Regions from separate parts of the Massilia sp. TWR1-2-2 genome, predicted to be linked through region 1. Evidence: predicted binding sites of a transcription regulator. Region 1 holds the regulator's gene; each other region holds the start of a gene.
What was found. The regulator sigma-54, encoded in region 1, starts transcription at its own class of promoters, with help from an activator protein. The targets are predictions, from matches to a motif close to TGGCANGNAANCTGCTTT.

Region 2: the regulator sigma-54 is predicted to act here: its motif matches at 1,965-1,982, upstream of pepA (flocculation-associated PEP-CTERM protein PepA).
Region 3: the regulator sigma-54 is predicted to act here: its motif matches at 2,904-2,921, upstream of glnA (type I glutamate--ammonia ligase).
Region 4: the regulator sigma-54 is predicted to act here: its motif matches at 4,935-4,952, upstream of ACP7DD_RS23755 (CmpA/NrtA family ABC transporter substrate-binding protein).

What each region holds. Positions count from the first base shown of each region.
Region 1 covers NZ_JAFCWM010000015.1:73,489-81,205, reverse strand. Annotated here, with positions in the region: gene ACP7DD_RS15785 (monovalent cation:proton antiporter-2 (CPA2) family protein) at 1-620, opposite strand, end outside; gene ACP7DD_RS15780 (KpsF/GutQ family sugar-phosphate isomerase) at 730-1,728, shown strand; gene ACP7DD_RS15775 (KdsC family phosphatase) at 1,728-2,273, shown strand; gene lptC (LPS export ABC transporter periplasmic protein LptC) at 2,286-2,876, shown strand; gene lptA (lipopolysaccharide transport periplasmic protein LptA) at 2,908-3,471, shown strand; gene lptB (LPS export ABC transporter ATP-binding protein) at 3,471-4,223, shown strand; gene ACP7DD_RS15755 (RNA polymerase factor sigma-54) at 4,226-5,707, shown strand; gene hpf (ribosome hibernation-promoting factor, HPF/YfiA family) at 5,775-6,128, shown strand; gene ACP7DD_RS15745 (enoyl-CoA hydratase/isomerase family protein) at 6,247-7,326, shown strand; gene rapZ (RNase adapter RapZ) at 7,331-7,717, opposite strand, start outside.
Region 2 covers NZ_JAFCWM010000002.1:93,702-101,418, forward strand. Annotated here, with positions in the region: gene ACP7DD_RS02405 (molybdopterin biosynthesis protein MoeY) at 1-894, shown strand, start outside; gene ACP7DD_RS02410 (class I SAM-dependent methyltransferase) at 911-1,786, opposite strand; gene pepA (flocculation-associated PEP-CTERM protein PepA) at 2,105-2,956, shown strand; gene ACP7DD_RS02420 (nucleotidyltransferase domain-containing protein) at 3,103-4,173, opposite strand; gene ACP7DD_RS02425 (HprK-related kinase A) at 4,173-5,087, opposite strand; gene ACP7DD_RS02430 (HPr-rel-A system PqqD family peptide chaperone) at 5,084-5,329, opposite strand; gene ACP7DD_RS02435 (hypothetical protein) at 5,415-6,020, opposite strand; gene ACP7DD_RS02440 (XrtA/PEP-CTERM system exopolysaccharide export protein) at 6,230-6,865, opposite strand; gene ACP7DD_RS02445 (S1 family peptidase) at 7,041-7,717, opposite strand, start outside.
Region 3 covers NZ_JAFCWM010000010.1:70,964-78,680, forward strand. Annotated here, with positions in the region: gene ACP7DD_RS11505 (transglycosylase domain-containing protein) at 1-745, shown strand, start outside; gene ACP7DD_RS11510 (TAXI family TRAP transporter solute-binding subunit) at 867-2,204, shown strand; gene ACP7DD_RS11515 (rhodanese-like domain-containing protein) at 2,201-2,659, opposite strand; gene glnA (type I glutamate--ammonia ligase) at 2,987-4,402, shown strand; gene ACP7DD_RS11525 (DUF4124 domain-containing protein) at 4,584-5,108, shown strand; gene glnL (nitrogen regulation protein NR(II)) at 5,105-6,199, shown strand; gene ntrC (nitrogen regulation protein NR(I)) at 6,265-7,717, shown strand, end outside.
Region 4 covers NZ_JAFCWM010000039.1:21,438-29,154, forward strand. Annotated here, with positions in the region: gene ACP7DD_RS23735 (LysR family transcriptional regulator) at 1-786, opposite strand, end outside; gene metE (5-methyltetrahydropteroyltriglutamate--homocysteine S-methyltransferase) at 883-3,210, shown strand; gene plsY (glycerol-3-phosphate 1-O-acyltransferase PlsY) at 3,353-3,994, shown strand; gene ACP7DD_RS23750 (DsbA family oxidoreductase) at 4,135-4,776, shown strand; gene ACP7DD_RS23755 (CmpA/NrtA family ABC transporter substrate-binding protein) at 5,020-6,255, shown strand; gene ntrB (nitrate ABC transporter permease) at 6,270-7,175, shown strand; gene ACP7DD_RS23765 (ABC transporter ATP-binding protein) at 7,177-7,717, shown strand, end outside.

The sequences.
Region 1 (7,717 bases):
TTCTGGCCGAGGAACAGCAGCAGCACCAGCACGATCACCGCCTTCACCGCGGCCCAACCCAGCGTGACGGCCAGTTCCTCGGGATTTTTTCCGAGCGCGGGAATGAGGATCAGCAGCGGCACCACCGCCAGATCCTGGAACAGCAAGATGCCGATAATCTTGCGCCCGTGCGGGCTTTCCAGTTCGAGCCGCTCGGTCAGCATCTTCGACACGATCGCCGTCGACGACATCGCCAGCGCGCCGCCCAGCGCGAACGTTGCCTGCCAGCCGATCTGCACCGACGGCGGCAGCACCGCGCCGATGATCCAGCCGAACGCCATCGTCGCGACGATGGTAAACACCACCTGCGCCATCCCGAGCCCGAACACGATGCGCCGCATCGCCATCAGCTGCGACAGCGAAAACTCCAGGCCGATCGAGAACATCAGGAACACGACGCCAAATTCGGCCAGCGCATGCGTGGTGGCGTCGTTCTCGGCGATCCCCATCGCGTGCGGCCCGATCAGGATGCCGACGGCCAGGTAGCCCAGCATCGGCGGCAGGTGCAGCATGCGGAAGGCCACTACGCCGAGCACGGCGCAGCCGAGCAGCAGCAATGTGAGTTCTAGTCCTGAAACCATGCGCCGTCGCCTGCGGTGGTAGGGAAAATGTGTTTAACTTTGTCTGGCAAGTTTTTTGCTTTCCCAATTCGTTTATACTTCCGGTACGAGTGTAACCCATGAAAAAACAATGCTGAAAGCTTTTGACGAAAACCTGATCCGGCGCTCCATGCTGCTCGCCCGCGAGACGCTCGAAATCGAAGCCGACGCGATCCGCGCCGTCCACCAGCGCCTGGCCACCGACGACAGCGTCGGCCACGCCGTCGCGCTGCTGCTCGCTTGCAGCGGCCGCGTGGTGGTGTCGGGCATCGGCAAGTCGGGCCACATCGCGCGCAAGATCGCCGCCACGCTGGCCTCGACCGGCACGCCGGCCATGTTCGTCCACCCCGCCGAAGCGGCCCACGGCGACCTTGGCATGGTCACTCCGCAAGACGCCTTCATCGCCATTTCGAACTCGGGCGAGACGGCCGAACTGATGTCGATCCTGCCGATCGTCAAGCGCATGGGCGCGCCGCTGATCGCCATGACCGGCAAGCCCGGCTCCAGCCTGGCGCTGCTGGCCGACGTCCACCTTGACGTCTCGGTGGCCAAGGAAGCCTGTCCGATGAACCTGGCGCCGACCGCCAGCACCACCGTCACGCTGGCGCTGGGCGACGCGCTGGCCGTCGCGCTGCTCGACGCGCGCGGCTTCAAGGAAGAGGACTTCGCCCGCTCGCATCCGGGCGGCGCGCTTGGCCGCCGCCTGCTGACCCACGTGTACGACGTCATGCGCAGCGGCGACGCTGTGCCGAAGGTGACCGCCGACGCCACGCTGACCGCGGCGCTGCTCGAGATCACGCAGAAGGGCATGGGCATGACCGCCATCGTCGACGCCGAAGGGCGCCCGGTCGGCGTGTTCACCGACGGCGATTTGCGCCGCATGATCGAGCGCGTCCAGGACTTCACCAAGGTCGTCATCCGCGACGTCATGCACGCCGACCCGCGCCGCATCCACCCGCAGCAGCTGGCGGTCGACGCCGTCGCCATCATGGAAGAATTCCGCATCAACCAGATGCTGGTGGTCGACGCCGACGACAAGCTGGTCGGCGCGCTGCACATCCACGACCTGACGCGCGCGAAAGTGATCTGATGGACACCGCACTCAACCCGCAACCGGACCACCTGCGCCGCGCCGCCGCCATCAAGATCCTGATCCTCGACGTCGACGGCGTGCTCACCGACGGCAGCCTGACTTACGGCGCCGACGGCGAAGTGACCAAGACCTTCAATGTGCTCGACGGCCTGGGCATCGAACTGCTGCAGAAAACCGGCGTGGCCGTGGCCATCATCAGCGCGCGCAAGTCGCCGGTGGTGGTGCGCCGCGCGGCCGACCTGAAGATCATGCACGTCTACCAGGGCACGCACGACAAGCGCATCGCATTCGCCGCGCTGCTCGAGGCCACCGGCGCCAGCGCCGAACAATGCGGCTACATCGGCGACGACGTGATCGACCTGCCGCTGCTGCGCAACGTCGGTTTCGCCGTGACGGTGTCGACCGGGCACCCGGAAGTGCAGCACCGCGCCCATTACGTCACTCGCGCCGGCGGCGGCCGCGGCGCCGTGCGCGAAGTGTGCGACCTGGTGATGCGCGCGCAGGGCAACTACGATACGGCGCTGGCGCCGTATTTCGCCTGATCGATGGGCACCATGCACAAGCGTACCGCTCACCGCTGGCGAATGGGCTCCCTGATGATCGGCGGCGTGGTGCTGGCGCTGGGCTCCTTCTGGCTGGTGCAGGTCATCACCCGCAACGAGCTGGTGACACCTGGCGAGGGCCTCAAGACCGAGCCTGACTACATCGTCGACAAGTTCAGCTTCGTGCGCATGACGCCGGGCGGCAAGCCGGCCTACATCATCGCCGGCGAAAAGCTGACCCACCGCCCGAGCGACGACTCGCTGCACGTCGACATGCCGGTGGTGCGCAACATGGGATCGAAGCAACCGCCGATGACGATGACGGCGAAAGAAGCGCACATCGACCAGACCAACAACATCGTCGACCTGGTCGGCTCCGTCGATATCCAGCGCCCGCCGCAAGGCGCCACGCAGGCGCTGCACCTGCAAACGTCCGCGCTGACCGTGTTCCCCGACGAAGAGCGGATGCAGACGAAGCAGCCATTTCAGATGGTAGTGGGCGCCAGCACGGTGTCCGGTGTCGGCATGAAAGCCAATAACGCCACAGGCCAGGTCGATGTGCAGAGCAAGGGTGAATTAACGCTGCCGCCGCGCGCGCGTTGAGACGGAAGTCTAGAAAAATATGGGAATAAATATGAAAAAAATTTTGGTGAGTGTCGCTTGTTTGGCTGCGTGCGTTTCAGCTCTGGCCGAGCGCGCCGATGCGCTCAAGCCGATCAAGGTGAACGCCGAATCCATCATGGCTAACACCGTCAACGAGGGTGGCACCGCCGAAGGCAATGTGGTGCTCACGCGCGGCACCTTGATCATGAAGGCAGCCAAACTGACCGCCGCGATCGACCCGCAAGGCTATCAGTTCGTGACGCTGCAAGCGGCGCCGGGTGGACTGGCCACATTCCGCCAGAAAAAGGACGGCGGCCCCGATTTGTGGATCGAGGGCGAGGCCGAACGCATCGAATACGACGACAAGACCGATGTGGTCAAGCTCAAGGGCAGGGCGAAGGTCCGCAACCTGGAGGGCACGCGGGTAACCGGCAGCTCTGAAGGCGCGTTCATTTCGTATGACAGCCGCAAGGAAGTTGTCACCACGACCAATACCGCTACGGGCGAGAGCAAGACCGGTGGCGGCCGCGTCGAGTGGATCATCGACTCGCGCAGGTCGCCCGCTCCGGCGGCTCCGGCCCCAGGAAAACAATAATGGAACAAAGCTGCGGCAGTACCCTGATCGTACGCGGCCTGCAAAAGAGCTACGGCAAGCGCCTGGTGGTGCGCGACGTCTCGCTGCAGGTCGAGTGCGGCGAAGTGGTCGGACTGCTCGGACCCAACGGCGCCGGCAAGACTACCTCGTTCTACATGATCGTCGGCCTGGTGCCGTCGGACGCCGGCTCGATCGACATCAGCGGCGTCGACATCTCGAGCATGCCGATTCACCGCCGCGCCTCGCTCGGCCTGTCGTACCTGCCGCAGGAAGCGTCGGTGTTTCGCAAGCTGACGGTGGAAGACAATATCCGCGCGGTGCTCGAACTGCAGAAGGTCGATGGCAAGGCGCTGACCAAGGCGCAGATCAACCAGCGCCTCGACACGCTGCTGGCCGACCTGCAGATCGAGAAGCTGCGCGAGAACCAGGCGCTGTCGCTGTCGGGCGGCGAACGGCGCCGGGTCGAGATCGCGCGCGCGCTCGCCACCAATCCGCGCTTCGTGCTGCTCGACGAGCCGTTCGCCGGCGTCGACCCGATCGCGGTCATCGAGATCCAGCGCATCGTGCGCTTCCTCAAGGAGCGCGGCATCGGCGTGCTGATCACCGACCACAACGTGCGCGAGACGCTCGGCATCTGCGACCGCGCCTACATCATCAACCAGGGCGCGGTGCTTGCGTCGGGCCGCCCCGACGACATCATTGCAGACGAATCGGTGCGGCGCGTCTACCTCGGTGAACACTTCCGGATGTAGCGATGAAACAGTCACTCCAGCTACGGACCTCGCAACACCTGGCGCTCACGCCGCAACTGCAGCAGTCGATACGCCTGCTGCAGTTGTCCACGCTTGAACTGCACCAGGAACTCGAGCATCTGCTGTCGGACAATCCGCTGCTCGAGCGGCTCGACGACCCGCTGGACAACTCGGTGCGGCTGCTCGCCGACGGCGCCATCGGCTCGAGCGCCGCGCCCGGTGAAGCTGCGCCCGAGCCAGGCGCGCAGGATGCGCCGCCGGCCGATGCGCCAGCGGCGGAAGGCGAGGGCGGCGACGTCGACAGCGCGCCGGCCGAAAGCGGCGCCGACAGCGACGACTGGGGCGAGTCCGCCCGCAACAAGGCGCCCGACGACGAGGACTCGCGCCCGCAGCTCGAAGCGTCCGCGGTGACCCTGCGCGACCACCTGATGGAGCAGATGCGCCTGGCCGTGCTGGAAGTGCGCGACCGCGCGCTGGTCGAACTGATGGTCGACGCGCTCGACGACAACGGCTACCTGACCGAGTCGCTCGAAGAGATCTTCGAGCGCATGCCGCCCGAACTCGAACTCGATCTCGATGAACTGAAGACGGCGCTGTCGCTGCTGCAAAGTTTTGATCCGGTCGGCGTCGGCGCGCGCAACGCGTCCGAATGCCTGGCGCTGCAGATCCGCCGCATGCCGGGCGTACCGATGGTCACGCGGCGCATGGCGCTGAAGATTGTCACGGACCACCTGACGTGGTTTGCCCAGCGCGAATTCAACAAGCTGAAAAAATCGCTCGACTGCGACGACGAGGACCTGCGTGAGGCGCAGTGCGTGATTCGCCAGTGCAATCCTCACCCGGGCGCCGCGTTCGGTTCAGGTGCGTCAGACTACGTGGTGCCGGACGTCATCGTGCGCAAATCCAAGAGCGGCTGGACGGTGACATTGAACCACGACGTGATGCCGCGGCTGCGCGTCAACAGCATGTACGCCAACTTGCTCAAGCAGGGCAAGGGCGAAGGGCAGATGGGCGCGCAGTTGCAGGAAGCCAAGTGGTTGATCAAGAATATGCGCCAGCGCTTCGATACGATCCTGCGCGTGGCGCAAGCTATTGTTGAGCGCCAACGCAATTTCTTTTCCCACGGCGCAGTTGCCATGCGCCCCCTTGTGCTGCGTGAAATTGCTGATACACTGGGTTTACACGAGAGTACTATTTCTCGGGTCACAACTCAGAAATACATGCTGACACCGCATGGAATGTTTGAGTTGAAATATTTTTTTGGTAGCCACGTCGCCACTGAAGCAGGAGGAGAAGCATCCTCGACGGCGATACGGGCACTCATCGTGCAACTGACAGGAGCAGAAGACCCTAAAAACCCACTATCAGACAGTAAGATTGCAGACATGCTGGGGGAACAGGGAATGGTCATTGCGCGGCGCACAGTCGCCAAGTACCGCGAAGCGCTGAAGATCCCACCTGTAACTCTCAGGAAAAGTCTGTAAAGTTTTTACGATGTTCCTCTGCGCTTATGACGCATGAACAGGAAGCGACATCATCAAAGGAGTGTGTATGAATCTCACAATCAGTGGACATCATCTTGAAGTGACACCAGCCATCCGCGATTACGTACAAACCAAACTGGAGCGAGTGAAGCGACATTTCGATCAAGTCATCGACATTGCCGTGATCCTCACAGTTGACAATCTTACTGAAAAAGAAAAGCGGCAAAAAGCCGAAGTCAATCTGCGGTTGCCGGGCAAGACGGTCAATGTCGCCAGCATGTCGCACGACCTGTACGCGGCGATCGACACACTGATCGACAAGCTCGATCGCCAGGTCATGAAGTACAAATCCCAGCTGCAGGAACATGGCCACAAGGCCATCAAGCACCTGCCTGAGGAAGAGATCATCGCCGCTGCGTAAGCCGGCCGATCGAGCAAGCGAGGGCGCCTTCACGGCGCCCTTTTCAATTCGATTTCACCCTGCACGGATGAGGTGCTGGCGTGCGCTAGAATGCAGCTTTAACATCGACAAGCACACCATGACCGACTTCGTCAAAACCCATGTTGCCAACGGCACCGGCGTCATCACGCTCGACCGTCCCCGTTCGCTCAATTCGCTGTCGCTCGACATGGTGCGCGCGCTGACCGACGCGCTGCTGGCCTGGCGCGACGATCCGCAGGTCGACGCTGTCGTGCTTCGCAGCACCTCCGAAAAAGCCTTGTGCGCCGGCGGCGACATCCGTTTCTTCTACGACGTCGGCAGCGCGCCGACCACCGGCGGCAGCGCTTCGCTGGAAGACTTTTTCACCGAGGAATATCGCCTCAACCATTTGATCTATCACTACCCGAAACCGTACGTCGCGTTGATGGACGGCGTCGTCATGGGCGGCGGCCTCGGCATCGCTGAAGCGGGTCCGCGCGGCCTGCGCGTGGTTACCGACGGCACCAAGATGGCGATGCCCGAAGTAAACATCGGCTTGTTCCCGGATGTCGGCGGCAGCTATTTCCTGTCGCGCGCACCGGGCAGGCTGGGCTACTACCTTGGGCTGACCGGCTTGACCATCCGCGCCGCAGACGCGCTGTACGCGGGCCTGGCCGACACCTTCGTGCCGCAGGCGCAGATGCCGGCGCTGGCGCAGTTGATTGAATCGACGCCTGGCGCGCAGCTGCGCGAAGCGCTGGTCGCCTTCGCCGCGCCGTTCGCCGCCGGCGCCGCCATGCTGGAAACCGAGCGCACCACCATCGACCGCCACTTCGGCGCGCCAGGCGTGCAGGCGATCATGGATTCGCTGGCGTCCGACCCGGGCGAGTTTGCGCAAAAGACGCTGGCGGCGATGGGCAAGCGTTCGCCACTGCTGATGCGCGTCACGTTCGAGCTGTTGCGCCGCGGCGCGACGATGGAACTGGCCGGCTGCCTGCGCCTCGAGCGCATCCTCGTGCGGCGCAATTTCGAGCACGGCGAAGTGCTCGAAGGCGTGCGCGCGCTGGTGATCGACAAGGACAATGCGCCGAAGTGGAATCCGCCGGCCTTGAGCGAAGTGACCGACGAAATGGTGGCACAGTTTTTTGCGTCGCCCTGGCCCGATCGCGCGCATCCACTGCGCGAGCTGCAAGGCTAGGCAATCAGGATTGTTCGCGGTGGCGCAGCACGACCCGTTCGGTCGGGCTGAAGTAAGCTGCCAGCCGTTCGGCCATGTACACCGAACGATGCTGGCCGCCGGTGCAGCCGAGGGCCACCGTCAGGTAGCTGCGGTTATCGGTTTTAAACGACGGCAGCCATTTCTCGATGAACGCGCGGATGTCTTCCAGCAGTTCGGTCGCGCTTGGCTGCGCGTCGAGGAAGGCGATCACCGGCGTGTCCATGCCGGTGAGCGGGCGCAAGGTCAGGTCGTAGTAGGGGTTCGGCAGCGCGCGCACATCGAACACGAAGTCGGCGTCGAGCGGCACGCCGAGCTTGAAGGCGAACGACTCGAAGAACAGCGTCAGCGGCGCGCGTTCGACCGCCACCAG
Region 2 (7,717 bases), on a different contig from region 1:
TCGCTCGGCGCCCTGCTCGAGACGATCGCCATCGCCGCCAGCGCGCATGGCGTGCGCGCCGACGTCACGCGGCGCGACAGCGGCGCCGAACACCGCTACCTGTTCGACATCGAGCTGGTGGCCGACGCCGCCGTCACGCCGAGCCCGTTGCTCGGGTCGATCAAGGTGCGCAGCGTGCAGCGCCGGCCGATGAAAACGCGGCCGCTGACGGCAGCCGAAAAGCTCGCTCTCGAGCACGCCGTCGGCGACGACTACGAAGTGCAGTGGCTGGAAGGATTGCGCGTCAAGTTCCGCACCGCGCGGATGATGTTCAACAACGCCAAGCTGCGCCTGACGATGCCGGAAGCATACGAAGTGCACCGCCGCATCATCCACTGGGGAGTCGAGCGCAGCGACGACCGCGTGCCCGACCAGGCCCTCGGCGTCGACGCCGCCACCTTGAAGCTGATGAAGTGGGCCATGGTCAGCTGGGGCCGGCTGTCGATGATGAACACGCTGATGGGCACATGGGCGCCGCGCCTGCAGATGGATTTCGTGCCAGGCATCGCCTGCGCCGCCCACTTCGTCATCAAGGCCAGGCGCGCGCCGCAGACGATCGACGATTACGTCGCCGCCGGCCGCGCGGTGCAGCGCTACTGGCTGACCCTGACCGAACTCGGGCTGGTGATGCAGCCCGAGATGACGCCGCTGATTTTTTCGAAGTATGTGCGCGAACAGCGCCATTTCACGCATGCCAGGAACCTGCATGGCCGCGCCGCGCGCCTGCAGGAGCAGACGGCCAAACTGATCTTCAACGGCAGCGCGTTTCCGGTCTACATGGGCCGGCTCGGCGCCGGCCCCGTCGCGCGCGCGCGCTCGGAGCGGCGCCCGCTGGACGAGCTGCTGCAGCACTAGCCGCAACGCTTTTCAGTTACGCCAGCAGCGCGCAGCGCATCCCGTTCATGCCGAAATGCCGGATCAGGTCGGCGATGTCGGCATGGTGCCATTGCGGCAAATTCTTCTTCATCTCTGCCAGCTTCGCGCGCAGCGCCGGATCGTCGCCGCGGCGCGCCGGGCTTTTCAGCGCCACCATGAACGGCAGCGCGATCGTCGCATACAGCTTGGCGCGTTGCAGCAGCGGCTGGGCAGCCTTGCGGAACTCGTCCGGATAGAACGCCGCGTGCAAGGAGTTGATGTAATCCTCGGTAAACAACGCCGGCTGGCGGTCGGCGTACTGGTTGCCGAAATAGTCGATGCTGCGCTGCGCCTTCAGGTGGCCGAAGTCGACCATGTAGATCCCGCCATCGGCCTTCAGGACGCGCGCCACCTCCGCATACGTGCGCGCCAGGCAGTCGCTGTCGGGCAGGTGGTGCAGCGCCATCGTCGACACCACCGCGTCGATCGACTGGTCGGCGAACATCGACAGGTCGGTGATGTCGCCGTGGCGAAACGTCACATTGGTCAAACCCTGGCGCGTGATCAGTTCCTGCGCCTGCGCCAGCATCGGCGGCGACAGGTCCACGCCGATAAAGGTTGTCAGCGGATTGAGGCGCGCCACCATCGCCAGCTGGTTGGCCGGCCCGCAAGCGAGGTCGACGACGGTGTCGCCGGGCCGGATCACTTCACAGATGTTGGCTGCATGAAACAGGTAAACCGGCGCCATCACCGCGTGCTCGCGGCCCGCCTCGACATACGCGGCGACATTGGCCGGATCGTCCATCACCAGATCGGGCTCGGTGCGGCGCGGGCTGCGCTCGGAAGTGAACAACTCTCGGATGACCGATTGAACCAGGCGTGGACTAGGCATTGTGATTCCCATTATTCGATGCTGCGCTGATCGGAAGAGGAGCGGCGCGGATAAAAATGCTACCCGGAAATTATAATTGAGTAACGGTGTCGAGATTTCTTACAGTACGTTTTTCTTATCGATCAAAAACACGAAGCGTTCAGCGTAAGTCCTTGTTTTATAACGAACCCGGAAAGGGTGGCACGGTCATTGCTTTATGTTGATCGTAGTCGTAAAAAACAGCAGCGCTAAACATCAGGCGAAACAAGTTTAACCGCCATAGTGTTGAGCAGCAATAAAAACATTCAGAACATCATTCGAATTAATTGGAGAGTTACCATGATCAAATTTACCCCACGCCTGCGCACCATCGTCAAAGCAGTTCTGGCTGTCGGCGTTTTCGCCGCTGCTAACGCCAACGCCGGCATGATCTTCACTGTCGACCCAACCAGCAACGGTCTGGTCACCGTCGGCGGCGTCGTTCAGCCAGCCGGTATCGCCAAGTTTGACGCCGACAAAATTGTCGGTAATTCGACTGTGCGTCTGACGACCCAAGCAGGTCCTGGATTCAACTACAACGGCACAGGTTACATCCAGTACAGCGGCTTCGCACTCGCCAGCAGCAACGTCAACAACAGCTACCTCGGCGTTAATTTCCCAGGCGTCTTGCAGGGCTACAACCTGTACGCCACTTTCACCCAAACGTTCTCGTGCGCCAGTGCCTTGGCCGTCAATGTTGAGTGCAGCGTGACGTCGATCAACCTGAACCTGTTCGCAGATAAAATCAGCGACGGTTCTGCAACGTTCTCCCAAGCGACCCTGGCGGCTGATCCATCGGTCACTGGCGGTGGCACGCAAATCAAACTGGCATCGGGCAACTTCGCTTACGGCGTTGCTGGCTTGAACTCGCTGGGCGGCGCTTACCAGAACGTTAACACCAACATCGCTCTGACCGCAGCTGGCGCGAAATTCTTCGTCGCACCAAACCCGTTCTACAGCCTGACGTTCAATTCGTTTAACAACAACACCGGTGGCCTGGCTACCAACGGCGTTAATTTCGCCATCACCGACGAAAGTGGCGCTACCACCTTCTCCAACGCTCTGCAAGTTCCAGAGCCTGCATCGCTGGCCCTGTTCGGCCTGGCACTCGCCGGCGTCGCCACTGCCCGTCGTCGCAAGAACAGCAAGTAATAATAAAGCAGCAATTTATTGAAACTGCCCGGTGCAAGCCGGGCAGTTTTTTTTCGCCTGCAGCGAATGCATTCAAAGTGAAGCAACCGGCCCGATTTGGACGGGTCGGTGCCGAAGGACGTCACACCCCATCGGGGCCGAGCGGATCAGCTAGCTTTGGGGGAGATGAAGGCTTTGTGGAACAGGTGGCGCGCCAGCAGCAGCGGCGGCATGCGCAGCCAGTTGGCGCGGATGTACAGCAGGCGCAGGGCAATGCCGGTGTAGCGGTCGGCGCAGCTCGGGTGCGCCGGCAGCAGCGCGCGGCCGAACAGCGCATCCATCAGCGCCAGCAGCGGCGATGGCGGCCGGCCCGATGCCAGCGCCGCCGGCGGGACGTCGGCGCCGAGCAGGCGGTGGGCGTAGCGCAGCGCGTAAAACAGCGGCCGTTCCAATTGGAGCTGGGCGGCGCGTTGCGGCAGCTCGGCCCAGAAATCTGGCTCCCGGCCAAATTCCTGCAGCAGCCGGTGGATGTCGGCCAGGTCGCGCATTCCATGGTCGAACTCGCCATCGTAGAACAGGTGCACGGCGCTGTGCAGCACCATGTCGGCCGGCGCGAACACGCGCAGGCCGTCGTCGCCGTCGATGGAGCGCGAGGCCGACCGCAGCGCCGCCGGGTCGGGCCGCGCTTTCGATGTTTCCGGCAAAATCGCGTGGTGCACGTCAATCAGGCTCTGGCGGATGACGTGCTGCATCGGCGGCAATTCGTGCATCCATTCGCGATAGTAGCGCTGGTCGTATTCGTCATGGTGATTGGCGGCCCAGCCGTGCAGCATCAGCGCCGCCTCGACCGCGGCCAGCTGCTCCTTCGGCACCAGGATATCGATATCGGAAAACAGCCGGCCCGGCGCTGGTGGCAGGCCGGCCATCGTGTAGGCCGCGCCCTTGAGCAGGATCAGCGGCACGCCGACGCCGGCCAGCGCCCGGCGGATCTGCCGCACTTCGAAGCGCACTCCCTGGCGATGGCGCTCGCCCTGCGCATGCGCCCACGCGAGGTGTTCGCGGGCGGGCGGGGGAATGGCGCCAAGCTGGCCATGCTGCTCGGCGAGATAGTACAGCGCCGCCGTCAGGTTGGCGATGCCGGCCTGACGCAGCAGCAGGTCCCATTCTGCCAGGCTGAACTGGCCCATCCGTTGCGGGTCGCGAAAGGCCTGCACGGCCAGCGGCAGCGGCGGCGCCATCACGCCGGTGGCACCAGGCGCGCGAAGACGTCGACGGCGTCGTCCAGCGAACTGTAGCTAAATGTATACAGGCCGCTCGCGGCGATCAGGCCGGCCAGCGCGTCGAAGCCGTCGGCGCCGAGCAGGCTGTAATTGAAGGCATTGCCGGCCAGGTCCATGAAGGCGCGCGCCGGCGCCACCGCCTCGAGCGTCGCCGCGGCGCCGGCGCGGTACTGCGGAAAGATGATCCACGCCGGCCGTGCGCTCTCGAGGGCGCGCGCGACGCTGGCCGCCGGCGGCTTCATGTGCGCGATCGCGCCTTTGATGGTGTCGCGCACTTCGGGCGAAAACACCGCGCCCGGCGCGTAGCGGCGCATGATGTCGATCGACGCGTTCTTCAGGCTGATCGGGCGCGGCAGCGCCGCGATGGCGCCGTCGCCAAGCCGCACCAGCGCCAGCTCGTCGGACAGCAGGCGCCAGCCGCGCGTGACGAGCGCGGCGCACAAGGTGCTTTTGCCGGAACCGGACGGGGCCGGCAGGATGGCCGCAAGGCCATCCTTCTCGACGACGGCGGCGTGGATGATCAGGTAGCGGTTGGCCCGGCTCGACACGCACGCGTTCATCGACCACTCGAACAGCGGAAACGCCTGCGCAATCGGCAGCGGCAGGAACGGCGAGGCGCCGTCGGCGTCGAACAGCACCTGGCGGCGCCACCAGCGGCGCAGCCCGCCCGCCGGCGCCAGGCTGATGTGGAAGTCGGCAAACTCGGCGCCGTCGACCAGAGGATAGTCGGCGTACAGCAGGCCGATGCCATCGGCGACGGTGGCGATCGGGCTCCTGACGCAGGTGACGAAAGCGCCCGTTTGCAAATGGATGCCGGCGCCGCCAAGGCGCTGGCCCAGTTCGGCGCGCGACAGGCTCGAGACCGTCGTCATGCGGCCGGCTCGATCAGCACCAGCTTGTGCAGGTCGGCGAGCAACTCGGCGACCATGGCGTCGTCGACTTCGCCGTCGTCGGCATCGAATTCGGCGCGCACGGCGGCGGCCAGCGCCGTCTGGCTGGCCGGCCCCGCCTGCAAGGCAAGCAAGACGTAGAGCGCTACTTCGGTCAGCAGGTGGGTGTCGCCGGAGAGGTCGTTAAACAAGACCAGTTCGCCTTGCCACTGGCGATGGCGCAAGGCCTGGCCCGGTGTCAGGCACCAGGTCAGGTCGGTCGGCGGGACGGTAATGCGGAGATCGGTGATGGCGCTGCTCGTCTGAGAATCAGATCATTGTGCTTTTCAGGTAAGTGACGATTTCTGCGCCATCCCACGACGCGCCGAGAGTCGGCACGTATACGCCCTTGGTCGCGTACGAATACCAGATCGCTAGCACCTGGTTCGTGTTCAAAAAGGTGATCTTGCCGGAGCGCACGTTGAGCAATGTCGCCATAATGTGCATGGCGACATTATCCTTGTCGTCGCCGTTGGTCACCTTGTCCGGATCGACGACGTCAAAACAGTTGTATTTCGCCATCGCGCTGCCTAGGCCGCCGCAGTAGAAAGTCTGCTTGAACGGCGATTCGCCATTGGTCGAGGCGCCGCGCCACTCTTCGTGGTGGGTCTTCCAGTAGCCCGGCGAGCGGCCGACGCATTCCTGCTGAGGCCCACCCTTGCGGCTGTTATTACCAGACACCGTGCCCGATGGCGAGGTGCAGACGATTGCCATGGCTGGCTGGCTTGCCAGGGTCAGCAGCACGCCGCCCGAGGCGCCGGCGCCGGCCTTGGCAAAGCGGCGCCGCGCGGCGCCCTTGGCCGTCATCCCGGCCGGGAGTTCGCCAGCACCTGGCAATTCGCTGCCGGGGGCGTCGGTGTGTCGTTCGTTAGCCACGTCTGTGATCCTCTTAGGGGCGCCGCCGGGCCGTATGCCGGGCGCGACATTTCCATAAAACAATAAGCAATTTTCGTTCCATGCACCAATCCCGGGCGCCTGATCGCCATCGAATCAATGACTTACGCTAAACAGCCTGCAAATATTGACTGCCGCGCCTGCAGAAACATCAAACCTGTAAGAAAAATCGACAGGCGCTGTCCGCTATTTTAGAAAAAACTCTCGGGAATGACCAGCACATCGCCCGGGCGCATGGCGATGTTGGCCGAGATATCGCCCTTCTTGATCAGGTCATTCAGGCGCACCGGCATCTTTTCCATCTTGCCGTCGACATTGCGGATGATGCTCGCACTGTTACCCGAAGCGAACTCCGTGACGCCGCCGACGGCAATCAGCACGTCCATCAGCGACATGTCGCGCCGGTACGGCAGCGCCTGCGGCTTGGCGGCCTGGCCGATAACGCGGATCTGCTCGCCGTAGGTGCCGACGAAACCGGTGACGATGACCGTCACAACCGGCTGCTGGATGAATTTTTCCAGCGATTTTTCGATGTCGCGCGCCAGCTGGGTCGACGTCTTGCCGCTGGCCGGCAGGTCTTCCACCAGCGGGGTGGTGATCTTGCCGTCAGGGCGCACCGGCACCGACATCGACACTTCCGGATTGCGCCAGACGATGATGTTGACATTGTCGCCCGGCCCGATCAGGTAGTCGTGGTTGTCCGCCTGCGCCATGCTCGCCGCGTTGCTGGCGCCACCCTTGGTGGCGCAGCCGCCCAGCGCCAGCACCGACAGCGCGAGCGCGGCAACGGCGAGCCATTTGAACGATTTTGTTGGTAGTGTAGTCACGTCGATATCCCCTTGATGACACGCGGCGGCTGTAAAAAACGCATGCGGTCCGTGTTGTTTGCCAAAATATACTTGCTGTGGCGCCGAATAATTGTAATTTGAATATTTTTTTGCTCGACTGTATTTTATACCATCAAGCAGCGCGTTCAGGCTGTCACCCACTACAAATATTTTCTCACGGCGATTTTTGTTGCAATAAGTCACGAACATATTTGGCCGGAATCGCATACGCGATGCCGCTCGGCTGGCTGATGGCGTTTTCCTTGAGACCCTTCACGAACGTCATGTTGATCACCGCCAGCACCGTGCCGCTGGCCGGGTCGTACACCGGACTGCCGCTGTTGCCGGGATAGGCGGTGCCGTCGAGCTGGAAGATGGCGAACGGGGTGCGTTGCAGTTGGGCGATGGCGCGCACGTCGAGCGCGCGCGAACTGAGTGAAGGCATCACGATCGGCGTGATCGCCGCGAGCAGCGCGCGGTGGGTGGCCGGATGCAGGCCGAGGATCATGCCGAGTGGAAAACCGGTAAACGCCAGTTCCTGGCCTTCGACCGCGCTGTCGGAATCGCCCAGCGCCAGCGCCGGCAGCGGCGCGCCGCTGATGCGCAGGTGCGCCAGGTCGTGCGCGCGGTCGCGCCCGGCCAGCACGGCCGGGCGGAACTCGATCTGGCCGCCGCGCAAGATGACGACGCCGAGCGTCTCGCGCTTTTCGCTGTCGAGCAGTTCGGGCACGACGTGCGAATTGGTGATCACCGACAGGCCGTCGCCAACGACAAAGCCGGTGCCGTTGAAGGCGGTGGCAGGACTGCGCGTTTGCAGGAAGGTGCCGACGCCGACCACCGACGGCTTGACGG
Region 3 (7,717 bases), on a different contig from region 1:
CGCGCCGGAAGTGGCGCAAGCGGTGTCGGAAGCGATCCGCGGCGTGGTATCGGACGGCACCGCCAAGCGCGTCAAGGCGGCGTTCGTCGCCGCCGACGGCAGCATCATCGCAGTCGGCGGCAAGACCGGTACCGGCGACCAGCGCTTCGACGTCTACGGCGGCGGCGGGCGCCTGATCGAATCGCGCTTCGTCAACCGTTCGGCGACCTTCGTCTTCAATATCGGCGAACGCTTCTTCGGCAGCATGACGGCGTACGTGCACGGTCCCGACTCCGAAAAATACGACTTCACCAGCGCCTTGCCGGTGCAGCTGCTGACGGTGCTGGCGCCAACCCTGATGCCGATGATCGATCCGGAAGCGGCGGTCAAGCAGAAGGCTGCCGCCGCGGCAGCCGCCGCCGCCGCAGCAGCGGCGAAGCTCGCCAAGGTCGAATCGGATGCCGCCAAGCCGGCAGGCGAGAACCAGGCAGTCGTCAAGCCTGCGGCCGAGAAGCCAGTCGCCGCGATGCCGGTGATCGCCAAGCCGGCCGCCGACAAGCCAGTCGTCGCCAAACCTGCTGCGGAGAAGGCTGCCGTCGCCAAGCCAGCGGCGGAGAAAGCGGCTGCCGCCAAGCCGGTCGCGCCGAAGACTGGGGATGCGGCTGCCGACAAGCCGAAAGCGGCGGCCAAGGCGCCCGCCGCGGATGCGAAGCCGCCCAAGCCGGCGAAGCCGAAGGAAGCGCCCCGTCCGCAAGTGCTGTTCTGACCGATCAGAGCCTGCATCTGCACAGGGGTCTGACCCAACGGGGTCAGACCCCTGACGCGGCGCTTGCATATTGGGTCAATTGTTGGCATCGTAGCCTCCCATGAAACCCATGCGCCAAGTAATGTCCCGTATCCGCAAGTTCTCCCAGTTCTCGTTTCGCGACCTGGTCGCCACCGCTGGCCCCACCATCGTGCTGATCGGCGCCCTGTGCGCGCTGGCCTACGTCATCGTCGACCCGGCCCCGCCGCGCCACATGCGCCTGGCCACCGGCCAGGAAAACAGCGCCTACGAACAATTCGGCAAGAAGTACGCGGCGGCGCTGGCCAAGGACGGCATCAGGGCCGAACTGGTGCCCTCGCTCGGCTCGCAGCAGAACCTGCAGCAGCTCAACGAGGGCAAGGTCGACGCCGCGTTCGTCCAGAGCGGCTCGACCGACGAAGCGGCCGCCCAGCGCAAGGGCCTGGTGTCGCTCGGCAGCCTGTTCACCGAACCGGTATGGCTGTTCATGCGCGAACCGGTCGCCGTCACCCAGCTTGGCCAGCTCAAGGGCCTGCGCATCAACCTCGGTCCCGAAGGCACCGGCATCCCCAAGCTGTTTCGCCAGGTGCTGGCGTTAAATGGCGTCGAGCCGGCCGACCTGGCCATCGGCGCGCTGGAGAACACGCCGGCCACCGTGGAGCTGCTCGAAGGGCGCATCGACGCGCTGGTGTTCTCTTCCGGGCCTGACGCGCTGCTGGTGCAGATGCTGCTGCAAACGCCCGGCATCCGGCTGTTCAACTTCGACCAGGCCGAAGCCTACGCGCGGCGCCTGCCGTTCCTGTCGCACGTGGTGCTGCCGCGCGGGATCGTCGACCTGGGGCGCGACCTGCCGCCGCAGGACTACCACTTGATCGCGCCCACAGCCACGCTGGTGGCGCGCGCCAACCTGCACCCGGCGCTGATCGAATTGCTGGTGCAGGCGGCCACCGAGATCCACGGCGGCGCCGGCTGGTTCCAGCAGCAGGGCCAGTTTCCGTCGGCGCGCTACACCGAGATCCCGGTCGCGCGCGAGGCGGCCAAGTTCTACAAGGACGGAGCGCCGCTGCTGCAGCGCTACATGCCGTTCTGGGTCGCCAACCTGTTCGACCGGCTGTGGGTGGTGGTGGTCGCGCTGGCCGCGCTGATCATCCCGTTTTCGAAAGTGGTGCCGCCGCTGTACGTATGGCGCATCAAGTCGCGCATCTACCGCTGGTACGGCCAGCTGCGCACGATCGAACAGGAGCTGGAAGAGGGCGCCGCCGACGGCCGCGAGCAGGTCTGCGACGAGCTGCTGAAACGCCTTGACGACATCGAGGCGCGCGTCAACCGCATGTCGATTCCGCTGGCGTTCGCCGATAATTTATACGGCCTGCGCAGCCACATCAACTTCGTGCGCCAGCGCGTGCTGCTGACCCTGAAAACGGCGGCCGCGGCGCGCTAGCCGCCGATCCACGGCAGGCCGACCTTGCACCAGCCTTCGACCTGCTTGCGGTGGCCTTCGCCGTCCTTGCCCCCTTCGAAGCCTTCGAGGATGTCGAACGCGTTGGTAAAGCCGTGGTCGGTGGCCAGCTTGGCCGCATGGCGCGAGCGCACGCCGGAGCGGCACAGGAACAGCAGCAGGTCGTGTTTGCCGGCCGCTTCGCCAAGCTGCTCGACGAACTGCGGGTTGACCACGCCGCTCGGCCAGCTGCTCCATTCGACGGCGGCGTGCTGGCCCGGGGCGATGGCGACCTGGCCGACCCAGTAACGCTCGGCGTTGGTGCGCACGTCGACCAGCTTGGCGTTGGGGTCGGACTGCAGCAGCGCGAACGCCTCCTGCGGCGTCACCGCGCCGGCATACGGTTGGTCGGCGCCGCGCTGGCGGGCAGTGGCAAGGATGTGGTCGGCAGCGCTCATGGCAGTTTCCCTTGGGTTGGTAGATTGTCCATTATAGGGTCACATCGTCACGCTTGAAGGGCGCGCGCAGTGGCTCTCGCTTTTGGGGCGCAGTGCGCCCCTTTGGTGCAGTCCTGGCGAAATGCACCGTATTGGTGCGCCATGACGGTGCGTCAACGAGCCGATGCCGCATGTTGCGGTCGATTTTCCTACCATCCCCGGCACCTCCCGCACTAAACTGGACTTTAGCGTTGGAATTAATGGCTGGCATGGTTTCTGCTATGATTCCTGTGAGTTTGCGTACGCCCATGAGCGCGCGCTCCCCCCTTTTTATCTAGGAGATTTTGAATGGCAAAGACCGCCGCAGAAGTGCTGAAGATGGCAAAAGACAATGAAGTCAAATTCGTTGATTTCCGCTTTGCCGATACCCGTGGCAAGGAGCAGCACGTCACCGTACCCATCTCCCACTTCGATCTCGACAAGTTCGAGTCGGGTCACGCCTTCGACGGTTCGTCGATTGCCGGCTGGAAGGGCATCGAAGCGTCCGACATGATCCTGATGCCGGATCCGTCGACCGCCAACATCGACCCGTTCATGGAAGAGACCACGCTGTTCATGCAGTGCGACGTCATCGAGCCATCCGACGGCAAGGGCTACGACCGCGATCCGCGTTCGATCGCCAAGCGCGCCGAAGCGTACCTGAAGTCGTCCGGCCAGGGCGACACCGCCTACTTCGGCCCGGAGCCTGAATTCTTCATCTTCGATTCGGTCCGCTGGAAAATCGACATGTCCGGCTGCTTCGTCAAGATCGATTCGGACGAGTCCTCGTGGGCCACCGACGCCAAGACCGAAGGCGGCAACCATGGCCACCGTCCGACCGTCAAGGGCGGCTACTTCCCGGTCCCGCCGGTCGACTCGTTCCAGGACATGCGCTCGGAGATGTGCCTGATCCTCGAGGCGATGGGCATCCCGGTCGAAGTGCACCACCATGAAGTGGCCGGCGCCGGCCAGAACGAAATCGGCACCCGCTTCTCGACCCTGGTCGAGCGCGCCGACTGGACCCAGAACCTGAAGTACGTCGTCTGGAACGTCGCCCACAGCTACGGCAAGACCGCCACCTTCATGCCGAAGCCGATTGTCGGCGACAACGGCTCGGGCATGCACGTGCACCAGTCGATCTGGAAGGACGGCAAAAACCTGTTCGCCGGCGACGGCTATGCCGGCCTGTCGGACACCGCGCTGTTCTACATCGGCGGCATCATCAAGCACGCCAAGGCGCTCAACGCGATCACCAACCCGGGCACCAACTCGTACAAGCGCCTGGTGCCTGGCTACGAAGCGCCGGTCAAGCTGGCCTACTCGGCGCGCAACCGCTCGGCCTCGATCCGCATCCCGCACGTGGCCAACCCGAAGGGCCGCCGTATCGAGACGCGCTTCCCGGATCCGCTGGCGAACGTCTACCTGTGCTTCGCCGCGCTGCTGATGGCCGGCCTGGACGGCATCGCCAACAAGATCCACCCGGGCGAAGCGGCATCGAAAGACCTGTACCACCTGCCGCCGGAAGAAGACGCGCTGATCCCGACGGTGTGCGCATCGCTCGAAGAAGCACTCGAGAACCTCGACAAGGACCGCGAGTTCCTGACCCGCGGCGGCGTGTTCAGCGACAGCATGATCGACGCCTACATCGAACTGAAGATGCAGGACGTGCAGCGCATGCGCATGACCACGCACCCGGTCGAATTCGACATGTACTACTCGCTGTAAGCGCAACGACACTAGCGTTATGCGGATGTCAGCAGGCGTGATCTTGCCGACATCGAAAGTGTAAATGCTGTGTAAAAAACGCGGGGAAAGCCACGGCTTTCACCGCGTTTTTTTTCGGATGTTGTATATTCGGGCTGAACCCAATAACCGCGCGCACCGCCGCGCACCAATGCTGATGTTTATGATAACGAGGTCTTTCGGAAGAGCCGCCCGCGCCGGCGCCGTCGCTGCCGCCGCGCTGGCGGCGAGCGGCATCGCGCACGGCCAGGTGATGTACAAGTGCGTCGACGAAGCCGGCCGCGTGCTCTACACCGACACCCTCAAGCCGGGCTGCAAGGCGCTCGACCTGCCGTCGACCGGCGCCACCGGCCCGATCGCCGCGCCCGCGCGGCGCGGGGCCACACCGGCGCCGGCGCGCAGCACCGCGGCGCCGGCCGCCACGCCGGCCGAGTTTCCGCGCGTGAGCACGTATCAGCAGAAGGCGCGCGACGACGACCGCCGCGAGATTCTCAACGACGAACTGCGCAGCGAAGACAAGAAGCTGGCCGAACTGCGGCGCGAATTCAACAACGGCGAGCCTGAACGCCAGGGCAACGAGAAGAACTACGCCAAGTACCTCGACCGCGTGGCGCAGCTGCGCGACAGTATCGGCCGCGCCGAAAAGAACGTCGACGCCCTCAAGCGCGAGATCGCGAACATCCGATGAACCGGCCCGCCGGCCCGCCCACCCGCGCGACCGCCGACGCGGCGCTGGCAGGGCTCGACCTGCTGGCGTCGGCCGTGCTGCTGGTCGGCGCCGACGGTCAGGTCCGCTATGCCAACGCCGCCGCCGAACACCTGCTCGAAATTTCCGCGCGCGTGCTGGCGCGCATGCAGATCGCGGCGCTGTTCGTCAACGGCGACGAACTGGCCAAGCTGTGCGAGCAGGCGCTGGCGCATGAATACGCCGACCTGCGCCAGGACCTGGCGCTCGAGCGCAGCGGGCGCGACGCGCTGCACGTGCACAGCATCGTCAGCGTCACCGGCGACGGCGGCGTCATCGTCGAGCTGCGCGAAAACGTCCAGCAGCTCAAGCTCGACCGCGAAGAGCGCATGCTCGACCAGAGCCAGGTCAACAAGGAACTGATCCGCAACCTGGCGCACGAAATCAAGAACCCGCTGGGCGGCATCCGCGGCGCCGCCCAGCTGCTCGAACTGGAGCTGCCGGACAAGCACCTCAATCAGCTGCGCGAATACACCCAGGTCATCATCAAGGAAGCGGACCGGCTGCAAACGCTGGTCGACCGCCTGCTGGCGCCGCACCGGCGCCCGCACATCGTCGGCGACGTCAATATCCACGAGGTATGCGAGCGCGTGCGCAGCCTGATGGTGGCCGAATTCCCCACGGGCCTGTCGATCCGCCGCGACTACGACGCCTCCATTCCCGAGTTCAGGGGCGACAAGGAGCAGTTGATCCAGACGGTGCTCAACATCGCCCGCAACGCCGCCCAGGCGCTGCGCGAGCGCATCGCCGCCGGCGACGCCGAGCTGGTTTTTCGCACCAGGGTGGCGCGCCAGGTCACCCTGGCCAAGGTTCGCTACGGGCTGGCATTAGACTTGCATATCATCGACAATGGACCGGGCATCTCGCCACAGATCCGCGATCGTATCTTCTACCCGCTGGTGTCCGGCAGGGATGGCGGCAGCGGGCTGGGGCTGACATTGGCGCAAACCTTCGTGCAGCAGCACCTGGGCGTGATCGAATGCGAGAGCCGGCCTGGATTGACGGACTTCCGCATCCTGCTGCCCCTGCCATAAGCGGGTGCTCGGGGCGGGGGCGGATCCCACCGATTGAACACCAATAGTGCGGGACACGCGAATACATGAAACCAATCTGGATTGTCGACGACGATGCCTCCATCCGCTGGGTACTGGAGAAGGCGCTGGCGCGCGAAAACCTGGCCACCCGCAGCTTTTCCAATGCACGCGACGCCATGGCCGCACTCGAGACCGAGACGCCGCAAGTGCTGGTGTCGGACATCCGCATGCCGGGCGAATCGGGCCTCGACCTGCTGCAGGCGGTCAAGCAGCGCTACCCCGGCCTGCCGGTCATCATCATCACCGCCTTTTCCGACCTCGATTCGGCCGTCGCCGCATTCCAGGGCGGCGCCTTCGAGTACCTGGCCAAGCCGTTCGACATCGACAAGGCGGTCGAACTGATTCGCCGCGCGCTGGAAGAAAGCCTGCGCGAGACGAGCGTCGAGTCGGGCCCGGCCGAGACGCCCGAAATCCTCGGCCAGGCGCCGGCCATGCAGGAGGTGTTCCGCGCGATCGGGCGCTTGTCGCAGTCGAACGTGACGGTGCTCATCACGGGCGAATCGGGCACCGGCAAGGAACTCGTCGCCCGCGCGCTGCACAAGCACAGCCCGCGCGCGCAGCAGCCGTTCATCGCGCTCAACACCGCGGCGATCCCGAAAGACCTGCTCGAGTCCGAACTGTTCGGCCACGAACGCGGCGCCTTTACCGGCGCCCAGACCACCCGGCGCGGGCGCTTCGAGCAGGCCGAAAACGGCACGCTGTTTCTCGACGAGATCGGCGACATGCCGTTCGACCTGCAAACGCGCCTGCTGCGGGTGCTGTCGGACGGCCACTTCTACCGCGTCGGCGGCCACCAGCCGCTCAAGGCGAACGTGCGCGTCATCACCGCCACCCACCAGAACCTGGAACAGCGGGTGCGCGACGGCCTGTTTCGCGAAGACCTGTACCACCGCCTCAACGTGATCCGGCTGCGCCTGCCCAGTTTGCGGGAGAGGCGCGAGGATATCCCGCTTTTGGTGCGCCACTTCCTGGTGCAAAGCGCGCGCCAGCTCGGCGTCGAGGCCAAGCGCATGAGCGAGGGCGCGCTGCACTTCCTGTCCGGGCTCGACCTGCCGGGCAATGTGCGCCAGCTCGAAAACCTGTGCAACTGGATCACCGTGATGGCGCCCGGGCAGACCGTCGACATCAAGGACCTGCCGCTGGAGCTGACCCAGAGCCAGGACGGCGTGGCCGAAGCGGCCGGCACTGCGCCGCCGTCGCCGGTGTCGGCCGACCCGCACACCTGGCCGCGCGCCGGCGCGCCGGTCGCCGCCGGCACCGCCGACAGCTGGATCGGACTACTCGAACTGCAGGCGGCCGGCATGCTCAACGCCGGCCAGTCGGACGTGATGGACGTGCTGGGACGGCAGTTCGAGTCGGCGCTGATCAAGACGGCGCTCAAGCACACGCACGGACGCAAGAACGACGCCGCCGTGCGCCTCGGGATCGGCCGCAACACGATCACGCGCAAGATCGCCG
Region 4 (7,717 bases), on a different contig from region 1:
CTGGCGCGCCACATAACCGCGTTCAAGGTAACCATTGACCGCCCACAGCGGCAGCGCCGCAAAGCCGCGTCCGCTCGCCACCAGCTGCAGCATGCCGACCGTCAGCTCGGTGGTCCGCCGCGGCGGCTCGATGCCGGCAGGTTTGAGCACCTGTCGCACCAGGTCGAGCATGTCGTCCGGCACCGGATAGGTGATCAGGGCCTGGCCGGCAAAGTCGCCCGCTTCCAGGTACGGCTTGGCCAGGTAGCGATGGTTCAGCGGCAGCAGCGCCACCATTTCGAATTCGAACAGCGGGTGGAACACCATGTCGGTCTCGTCCTCGTCGATGTCGGAGACGATGGCCAGCTCGGCGCGGTCCTGGTGCAGCAGCCCGACCGGATCGGCCTGGAAGCCCGAGATGATGTCCTGCTCGACCTGCGGCCAGCGCTCGCGCAGCGCGTCCATCGACGGCATCAGCCAGTCGAAGCAGGTGTGGCATTCGACCGCGATGCGCAATTTGCCCGAGCCGTGGCCGGCCAGCCGCGCCAGGTCGCGTTCGGCTGTTTCCACCGCCGGCAGCACGCGCGTGGCCAGCTCGAGCAGGCGCTGGCCGGCCGCGGTGAACACGATCGGGCTCGACTTGCGCTCGAACAGGCTGGCCTGGTATTGCTCCTCGAGGATCTTGACCTGGTGCGACAGCGCCGACTGGGTCACGTTGAGCAGTTGCGCGGCGCGCGACATGGTGCCCGATTGCTTCAGCGCGACGAGGGTGCGCAGGTGGCGCAGTTCAAGCAGGGAATGGGTCATGAATTATTTTCAGATGGGCTGCAAAAAATTTCGTTTGAATTCTGCGTGGCGGGCGGTGATCATCATAACCATTATTCATACAAAATAGAAGTGAACATGATTAAGTCTCATATACTAGGTTTCCCACGCATGGGCCTGCAACGCGAGCTCAAGTTTGCCCTCGAGCGTCACTGGCGCAACGAAATCAGCGAGCAGGATCTCGAGGAGTGCGGCGCCATGTTGCGCCGGCGCCACTGGGCGCAGCAGCGCGATGCCGGGCTCGATTGTGTGACGGTGGGCGACTTCGCCTATTACGACCACGTGGCCAATCACATCCAGCTGTTCGGCTGCGAGCCGGCCAGGTTCGGCTTCAGCGGAGAAGAATCGGCGCTGGCGCGCTACTTCACGCTGGCGCGCGGCGTTGCCAGCGAACACCAGCACGAGCCGGCCTGCCACCATTCGCATGCTAGCGGCAAGCCGGCGCTGGAAATGACCAAATGGTTCGATACCAATTACCACTACCTGGTGCCGGAGTTCGACGACGCTACCCGCTTCAGCCTGGCGTCTGCCCGCCTGCTGGGCGAAGTGGCGGAGGCGACGGCGCTGGGCCACCGCGTCAAGCCGGTGCTGCTTGGCCCGCTGACCTTTTTGTGGCTGGGAAAATCTCGCACGGCCGGCTTCGACAAGCTGGCGCTGCTCGAGCAGTTGCTGCCGGCCTACATCGCCTTGCTGTGCCAGTTGAAAGAGGCCGGCGCCGAATGGGTGCAGGTCGACGAGCCGATCCTCGGCCTCGACCTGCCGGGCGAGTGGGCGCTGGCGTTCGAGCGCGCCTATCACATGCTCAACACGGCGCAGGTGCCGCTGCTGCTGGCGACCTATTTTTCGCCGCTGCAGGAGCACCTGAGCCTGGCGTGCAAGCTGCCGGTCGCCGGCCTGCACGTCGACCTCGTGCGCGCCGGCGAAGAACTGCAATCGGTGCTCGACTGGCTGCCGCCGCACAAGGTGCTGTCGCTCGGCATTCTCGATGGTCGCAACATCTGGCGCGCCGACCTCGACAAGGCGCTGCATCTGCTGGCGCCGGTGGTTGCACGGCGCGGCCAGCAGCTGTGGATCGCGCCGTCGTGCTCGCTGCTGCACACGCCGCTACGCCTGTCGGACGACGCCGCCATCGACGACGAACTGCGCAGCTGGCTGGCCGGCGCCGCCGACAAACTGGCCGAGCTGCGCATCTTGCAGCGCGCCGTCAACGACGGCGAAGACAGCGTGGCCGCCGAATTGCTGGCGGCGCGCAGCGCCATTGCCGCGCGCGCCGCCAGCCCGCGCGTGACGAACCCGGCCGTGAGGCAACGCGCCGCCCAGCTAGAGCCCGGCATCGACCGCCGCCACAGCGGCTTTGCGGCGCGCCGCGCCGGGCAGCAGGCGCGCCTGGCGCTGCCGCTGTTTCCGACCACGACGATCGGCTCGTTCCCGCAGACCGCGGCGATCCGCGCCGCCCGCGCCGCCCACAAGCGCAAGGAGCTGAGCGATGACGCGTACGAACTGGCGATGCGCGCCGAGATCGCCCACGCCGTGCGGCAGCAGGAAGAACTCGGCATCGACGTGCTGGTGCACGGCGAAGCCGAGCGCAACGACATGGTCGAATATTTCGGCGAGCAGCTCGACGGCTTCGCGTTTACCGCCAACGGCTGGGTGCAGTCGTACGGCTCGCGCTGCGTCAAGCCGCCGGTGCTGTTTGGCGACGTTTCGCGGCCGGCTGCGATGACGGTGCGCTGGACCGCGTATGCGCAAAGCCTGACGGCGCGGCCGATGAAAGGCATGCTGACCGGCCCGGTCACCATTTTGCAATGGTCGTTCGTGCGCGACGACCAGGCCCGCTCGGCGACCGCGCAGCAGATCGCGCTGGCGATCCGCGACGAGGTGCTCGACCTGGAGGCGGCCGGCATCGGCATCGTCCAGATCGACGAGCCGGCAATCCGCGAGGGTCTGCCGCTGCGCCGCGTGCTTTGGCCCGAATACCTGCAGTGGGCGGGGCGCGCGTTTCGCATCGCCGCCAGCGGCGTGGCCGACGACACGCAGGTGCATACGCACATGTGCTATGCCGAGTTCAACGACATCCTGCCGGAGATCGCGGCGATGGATGCCGATGTCATCACCATCGAGACGAGCCGCTCCGACATGGAGCTGCTGCGCGGCTTCGGCAGCTTCAGGTACCCGAACCAGATCGGCCCTGGCGTGTACGACATCCATTCGCCGCAGGTGCCGTCGGTCGACGCGATCGTGCGGCTGATGAAGAAGGCGGCCGAAGTGATCCCGGCGGCGAACCTGTGGGTCAATCCCGATTGCGGCCTGAAGACGCGCGCCTGGCCGGAAACGCAGGCGGCGCTGCGCAACATGGTGGCGGCGGCGCACCGGCTGCGCGGCGAAGCGGGCGGCGCGGCGCCCTGATTGGGGCGGCGATTGTCGCCGTCGCCATTTTGCTTTAATGTTGTCGTGACCGGGTGTCCGCGCCGCTTTCGCCGGTTGCCTGGGATGGTGTATATTCACCGGCCCGGCGACCGAGACCGGGTTCGATAACAAGAGAGAGACGATGACCGCCACCCTTATTTTTGTAATTGCCGCCTACCTGATCGGCTCGATTTCGTTTGCGGTGGTGATGAGCCGCGTATTCGGCCTGTCCGATCCGCGCACTTACGGCTCGAAAAACCCCGGCGCCACCAACGTCCTTCGCAGCGGCAACAAGAAAGCCGCGATCGCCACGTTGATCGGCGACGGCGCCAAGGGCTGGTTCGCCGTGTGGCTGGCCGAGCGCCTGGCCGACCAGTATGGCGTGACCGACGCCGGCATCGCGATGGTGGCGCTTGCAGTATTCCTCGGCCACCTGTGGCCGGTGTTTTTCCGCTTCGTCGGCGGCAAGGGCGTCGCCACTGCGCTGGGCGTGCTGATCGGCCTGAATCCCTGGCTGGGCCTGGCGACCTTGGTTACCTGGATCGTGATCGCGTACGCGTTCCGCTACTCGTCGCTGGCGGCGCTGATCTCGGCGTTATTTGCGCCGTTCTACTACGGCCTGCTGTTCGGCATCGACGAAAAGCTGTTCGCGGTCGTGGTGATGTGCGCGCTGCTGGCCTGGCGCCACAGCAAGAACATCAGCAACCTCATCGCCGGCAAAGAAAGCCGCATCGGCAGCAAATCCGCCCCCGCGGCCAAACCGCCCGCCACCAAGAAAAAGTAAGTGCTCCCAAAAACAGGGTCAGACCCGGTTAATCCATTGGCGGCACCATAAAAGCCGGGTCCGACCCCGTTTTAATTTGTCCTATTGAAATGCTATCGCTCGGGTCAATATAGGTGGCTGGTAAATAGGGAGCAAACATTGTGAGCAAACAGATCAGGATTGATTTCGTGTCGGACGTATCGTGCCCGTGGTGCGTCATCGGCCTTAAGTCGCTCGAGCAGGCGCTCGACAACGTCGGCGACCTGGCCGATGCCGAGCTGCATTTCCAGCCGTTCGAGCTGAACCCGAACATCGCGGCCGAAGGCGAAGACATCGGCGAGCACCTGGCCCGCAAATACGGCGCCAGTGCAGAGCAGCGCAACCAGACCAGCGAGATGATCCGCGCCCGCGGTGCCGAACTCGGCTTCGAATTCGGCCAGCGCGACCGCATCTACAACACCTTCGACGCCCACCGCCTGCTGCACTGGGCTGAAGAGCACGGCTTGCAGCGCGAGCTGAAGATGGCGCTGTTCGACTCGTACTTTACCGACGGCGACAGCCCCGGCTCGCACGAGGTGTTGGTGCGCGTGGCCGGCAAAGTCGGCCTCAATACTGCCGAGGCTGCCCGCATCCTCGCTTCCGACACCTACGCCGCCGAAGTGCGCGAAGCCGAGCAGTTCTTCCAGCGCCAGGGCATCAGCTCGGTGCCGGCGATCATCATCAACAAGCGCCACCTGATCTCCGGCGGCCAGCCGCCCGAGGTATTCGAGCAGGCGCTGCGCCAGATCCTTTCGCAGGAATAAGGCAACACCGCCGTCCTACATCATCGGGGTCAGACCTAGGTCTGACCCCGGTGTGATTCTTCGGCGCGATGTTGGTGCGCTGCACAAGAACGGTGCCAAATGCCGTGCAGGGCGACGCCAATTCGACTTATTCGTCGTGCATTTCCTCTTTTTCTAGCTGGCACGCCATTTGCTGATGGACAGGTAACGGCAGGCGCTCCTGCGCTTGCTCCGACTGTTCTCCAGCCGAGCTACGAGGAAATGATGAGCAACGATACCAAAACCACGCTGAACCGCCGCACCATCCTGAAAGCGGGCGCCGCTTCCCTCAGCGGCCTGGCCACCGGGGCAGTGTGGGCCGCCGGTTCCGACAAACCCGAAAAAGAGGAAGTCAAGGTCGGCTTCATTCCGCTCACCGATTGCGCCTCGGTGGTGATGGCGTCGGTGCTCGGCTTCGACAAGAAATACGGCATCAAGATTGTCCTGTCGAAGGAGTCGTCGTGGGCCGGCGTGCGCGACAAGCTCGTCAACGGCGAACTGGACGCGGCGCACGTTCTGTACGGCCTGATCTACGGCGTGCAGATGGGCATCGGCGGCGCCAAGAAGGACATGGCGGTGCTGATGAACCTGAACCACAACGGCCAGGCCATCACCTTGTCGAGAAAAGTCTCGGACAAGGGCGGCGTCGACGGCCCGTCGCTGGCCAAGCTGATGCGCACCGACAAGCGCGAATACACCTTTGCCCAGACCTTCCCGACCGGCACCCACGCGATGTGGCTGTACTACTGGCTCGCCACCTACGGCATCAATCCGATGAAGGACGCCAAGGTGATCACGGTGCCGCCGCCGCAGATGGTGGCCAATATGCGGGTCGGCAACATGGACGGCTTCTGCGTCGGCGAACCGTGGGGGCACCGCGCCATTGTCGACGGCGTCGGCGTCACCGGCGCCACTACCCAGGATATCTGGCAGGACCACCCGGAAAAAACGCTCGGCACCACCGCCGAATGGGTCAAGACCAATCCGAACACGGCGCGCGCGCTGGTGGCAGCGGTGCTCGAAGCGAGCAAGTGGATCGACGCGTCGCTGTCGAACAAGACCAAGATGGCCAGCACCATCGCCGACAAGTCGTACGTGAACACCTCGGTCGACGTCATCAACCAGCGCATCCTGGGCCGATACCAGAACGGCATGGGCAAGACCTGGGACGACCCAAACTACATGAAGTTCTATAACGACGGCAGCGTCAACTTCCCGTACCTGACCGACGGCATGTGGTTCATGACCCAGCATAAGCGCTGGGGCCTGCTCAAGGGCGAGCCGGACTATCTGGCCACCGCCACCGCCGTCAACCAGATCGCGCTGTACAAGGAAGCGGCCACGATGGCCAAGGCGAACGTGCCGAAGTCGCCGATGCGCACCACGAAGCTGATCGACGGCGGCATCTGGGACGGCAAGAACCCCAAGGCGTACGCCGACTCATTCAAAATCAAAGCCTGATGGAGGAGCAGCACATGAGCGCAGTACTCGACCCCGCAACACACGGCGCCGCCAGCGTCCCACTATCGAAGGCGGAGCCGGAAAAGCGGCGCCGCAGCCAGCGCCTGGCCAGCCGGGGCGTGCGTATCGGCCGCAAATCGAACTTCAACGTGATCCTGCTGAAGGTGCTGCCGCCGTTTCTCGGCGTGGCGCTGCTGGTGCTGGTGTGGCAGATCATCTCGGCCAAGAACACCAATTTCCCGTCGCCGGCGGTCACCGGGGCGGAGGCGCTGCGCCTGTTCGCCGATCCGTTCTACAGCAACGGCCCGAACGACCAGGGCATCGGCTGGAATATTTATGCGTCGCTCAAGCGCGTGGCGGTCGGCTTTGGCCTCGCCGCGGCGGTGGGCATCCCGCTCGGCTTCATGATCGGGCGCTTCAAATTTTTGGCAGGGATGTTCAACCCGGTCATCAGCCTGCTCAAGCCGGTCTCGCCGCTGGCCTGGCTGCCGATCGGCCTGTTGGTGTTCAAGGCCGCCGACCCGGCCGCGATCTGGTCGATCTTCATCTGCTCGATCTGGCCGATGATCATCAACACCGCCGTCGGCGTGCAGCGCGTGCCGCAGGATTACATGAACGTTGCGCGCGTGCTCAATCTGTCGGAGTGGAAGATCTTCACCAAGATCCTGCTGCCGTCGGTGCTGCCGTACATGCTGACCGGCGTGCGCCTGGCGATCGGCACCGCGTGGCTGGTAATCGTCGCCGCCGAAATGCTGACCGGCGGCGTGGGCATCGGCTTCTGGGTCTGGGATGAGTGGAACAACCTGAACGCCCCGCACATCATCATCGCCATCGTGGTGATCGGCGTGGTCGGCCTGCTGCTGGAACAAGCGCTGGTCGCATTGGCCAAGTCGTTCACCTACGAAGAAACCGGAGCCTGACATGCACGCGCAAAAATTCATCGAAGTGCAGGGCGCCGAGATGCGCTTCGATACCAGGAAGGGCAGCTTCCATGCGCTCACCGACATCAACCTGACGGTCGCCCAGGGTGAATTCGTCACCCTGATCGGCCACTCCGGCTGCGGCAAGTCGACGCTGATGAACCTGATCGCGGGCCTCACCACCGCCACCGAGGGCGTCCTGATCTGCGCCGGCCGCGAGATCGCCGGGCCGTCGCCCGAGCGCGGCGTCGTCTTCCAGAACCACTCGCTGCTGCCGTGGCTGACCTGCTTCGAAAACGTCCACCTGGCGGTCGAGCGCGTGTTCGGCGCGAAGGAGTCGAAGGCGCAGATGCGCGAGCGCACCACGGCCGCGCTGGCGCTGGTGGGTTTGAGCGCGGCGGCGTCCAAGCGGCCCAACGAAATCTCGGGCGGCATGAAGCAGCGCGTCGGCATCGCCCGCGCGCTGTCGATGGAGCCGAAAGTGCTGCTGATGGACGAGCCGTTCGGCGCCCTCGACGCGCTGACCCGCGCCCACCTGCAGG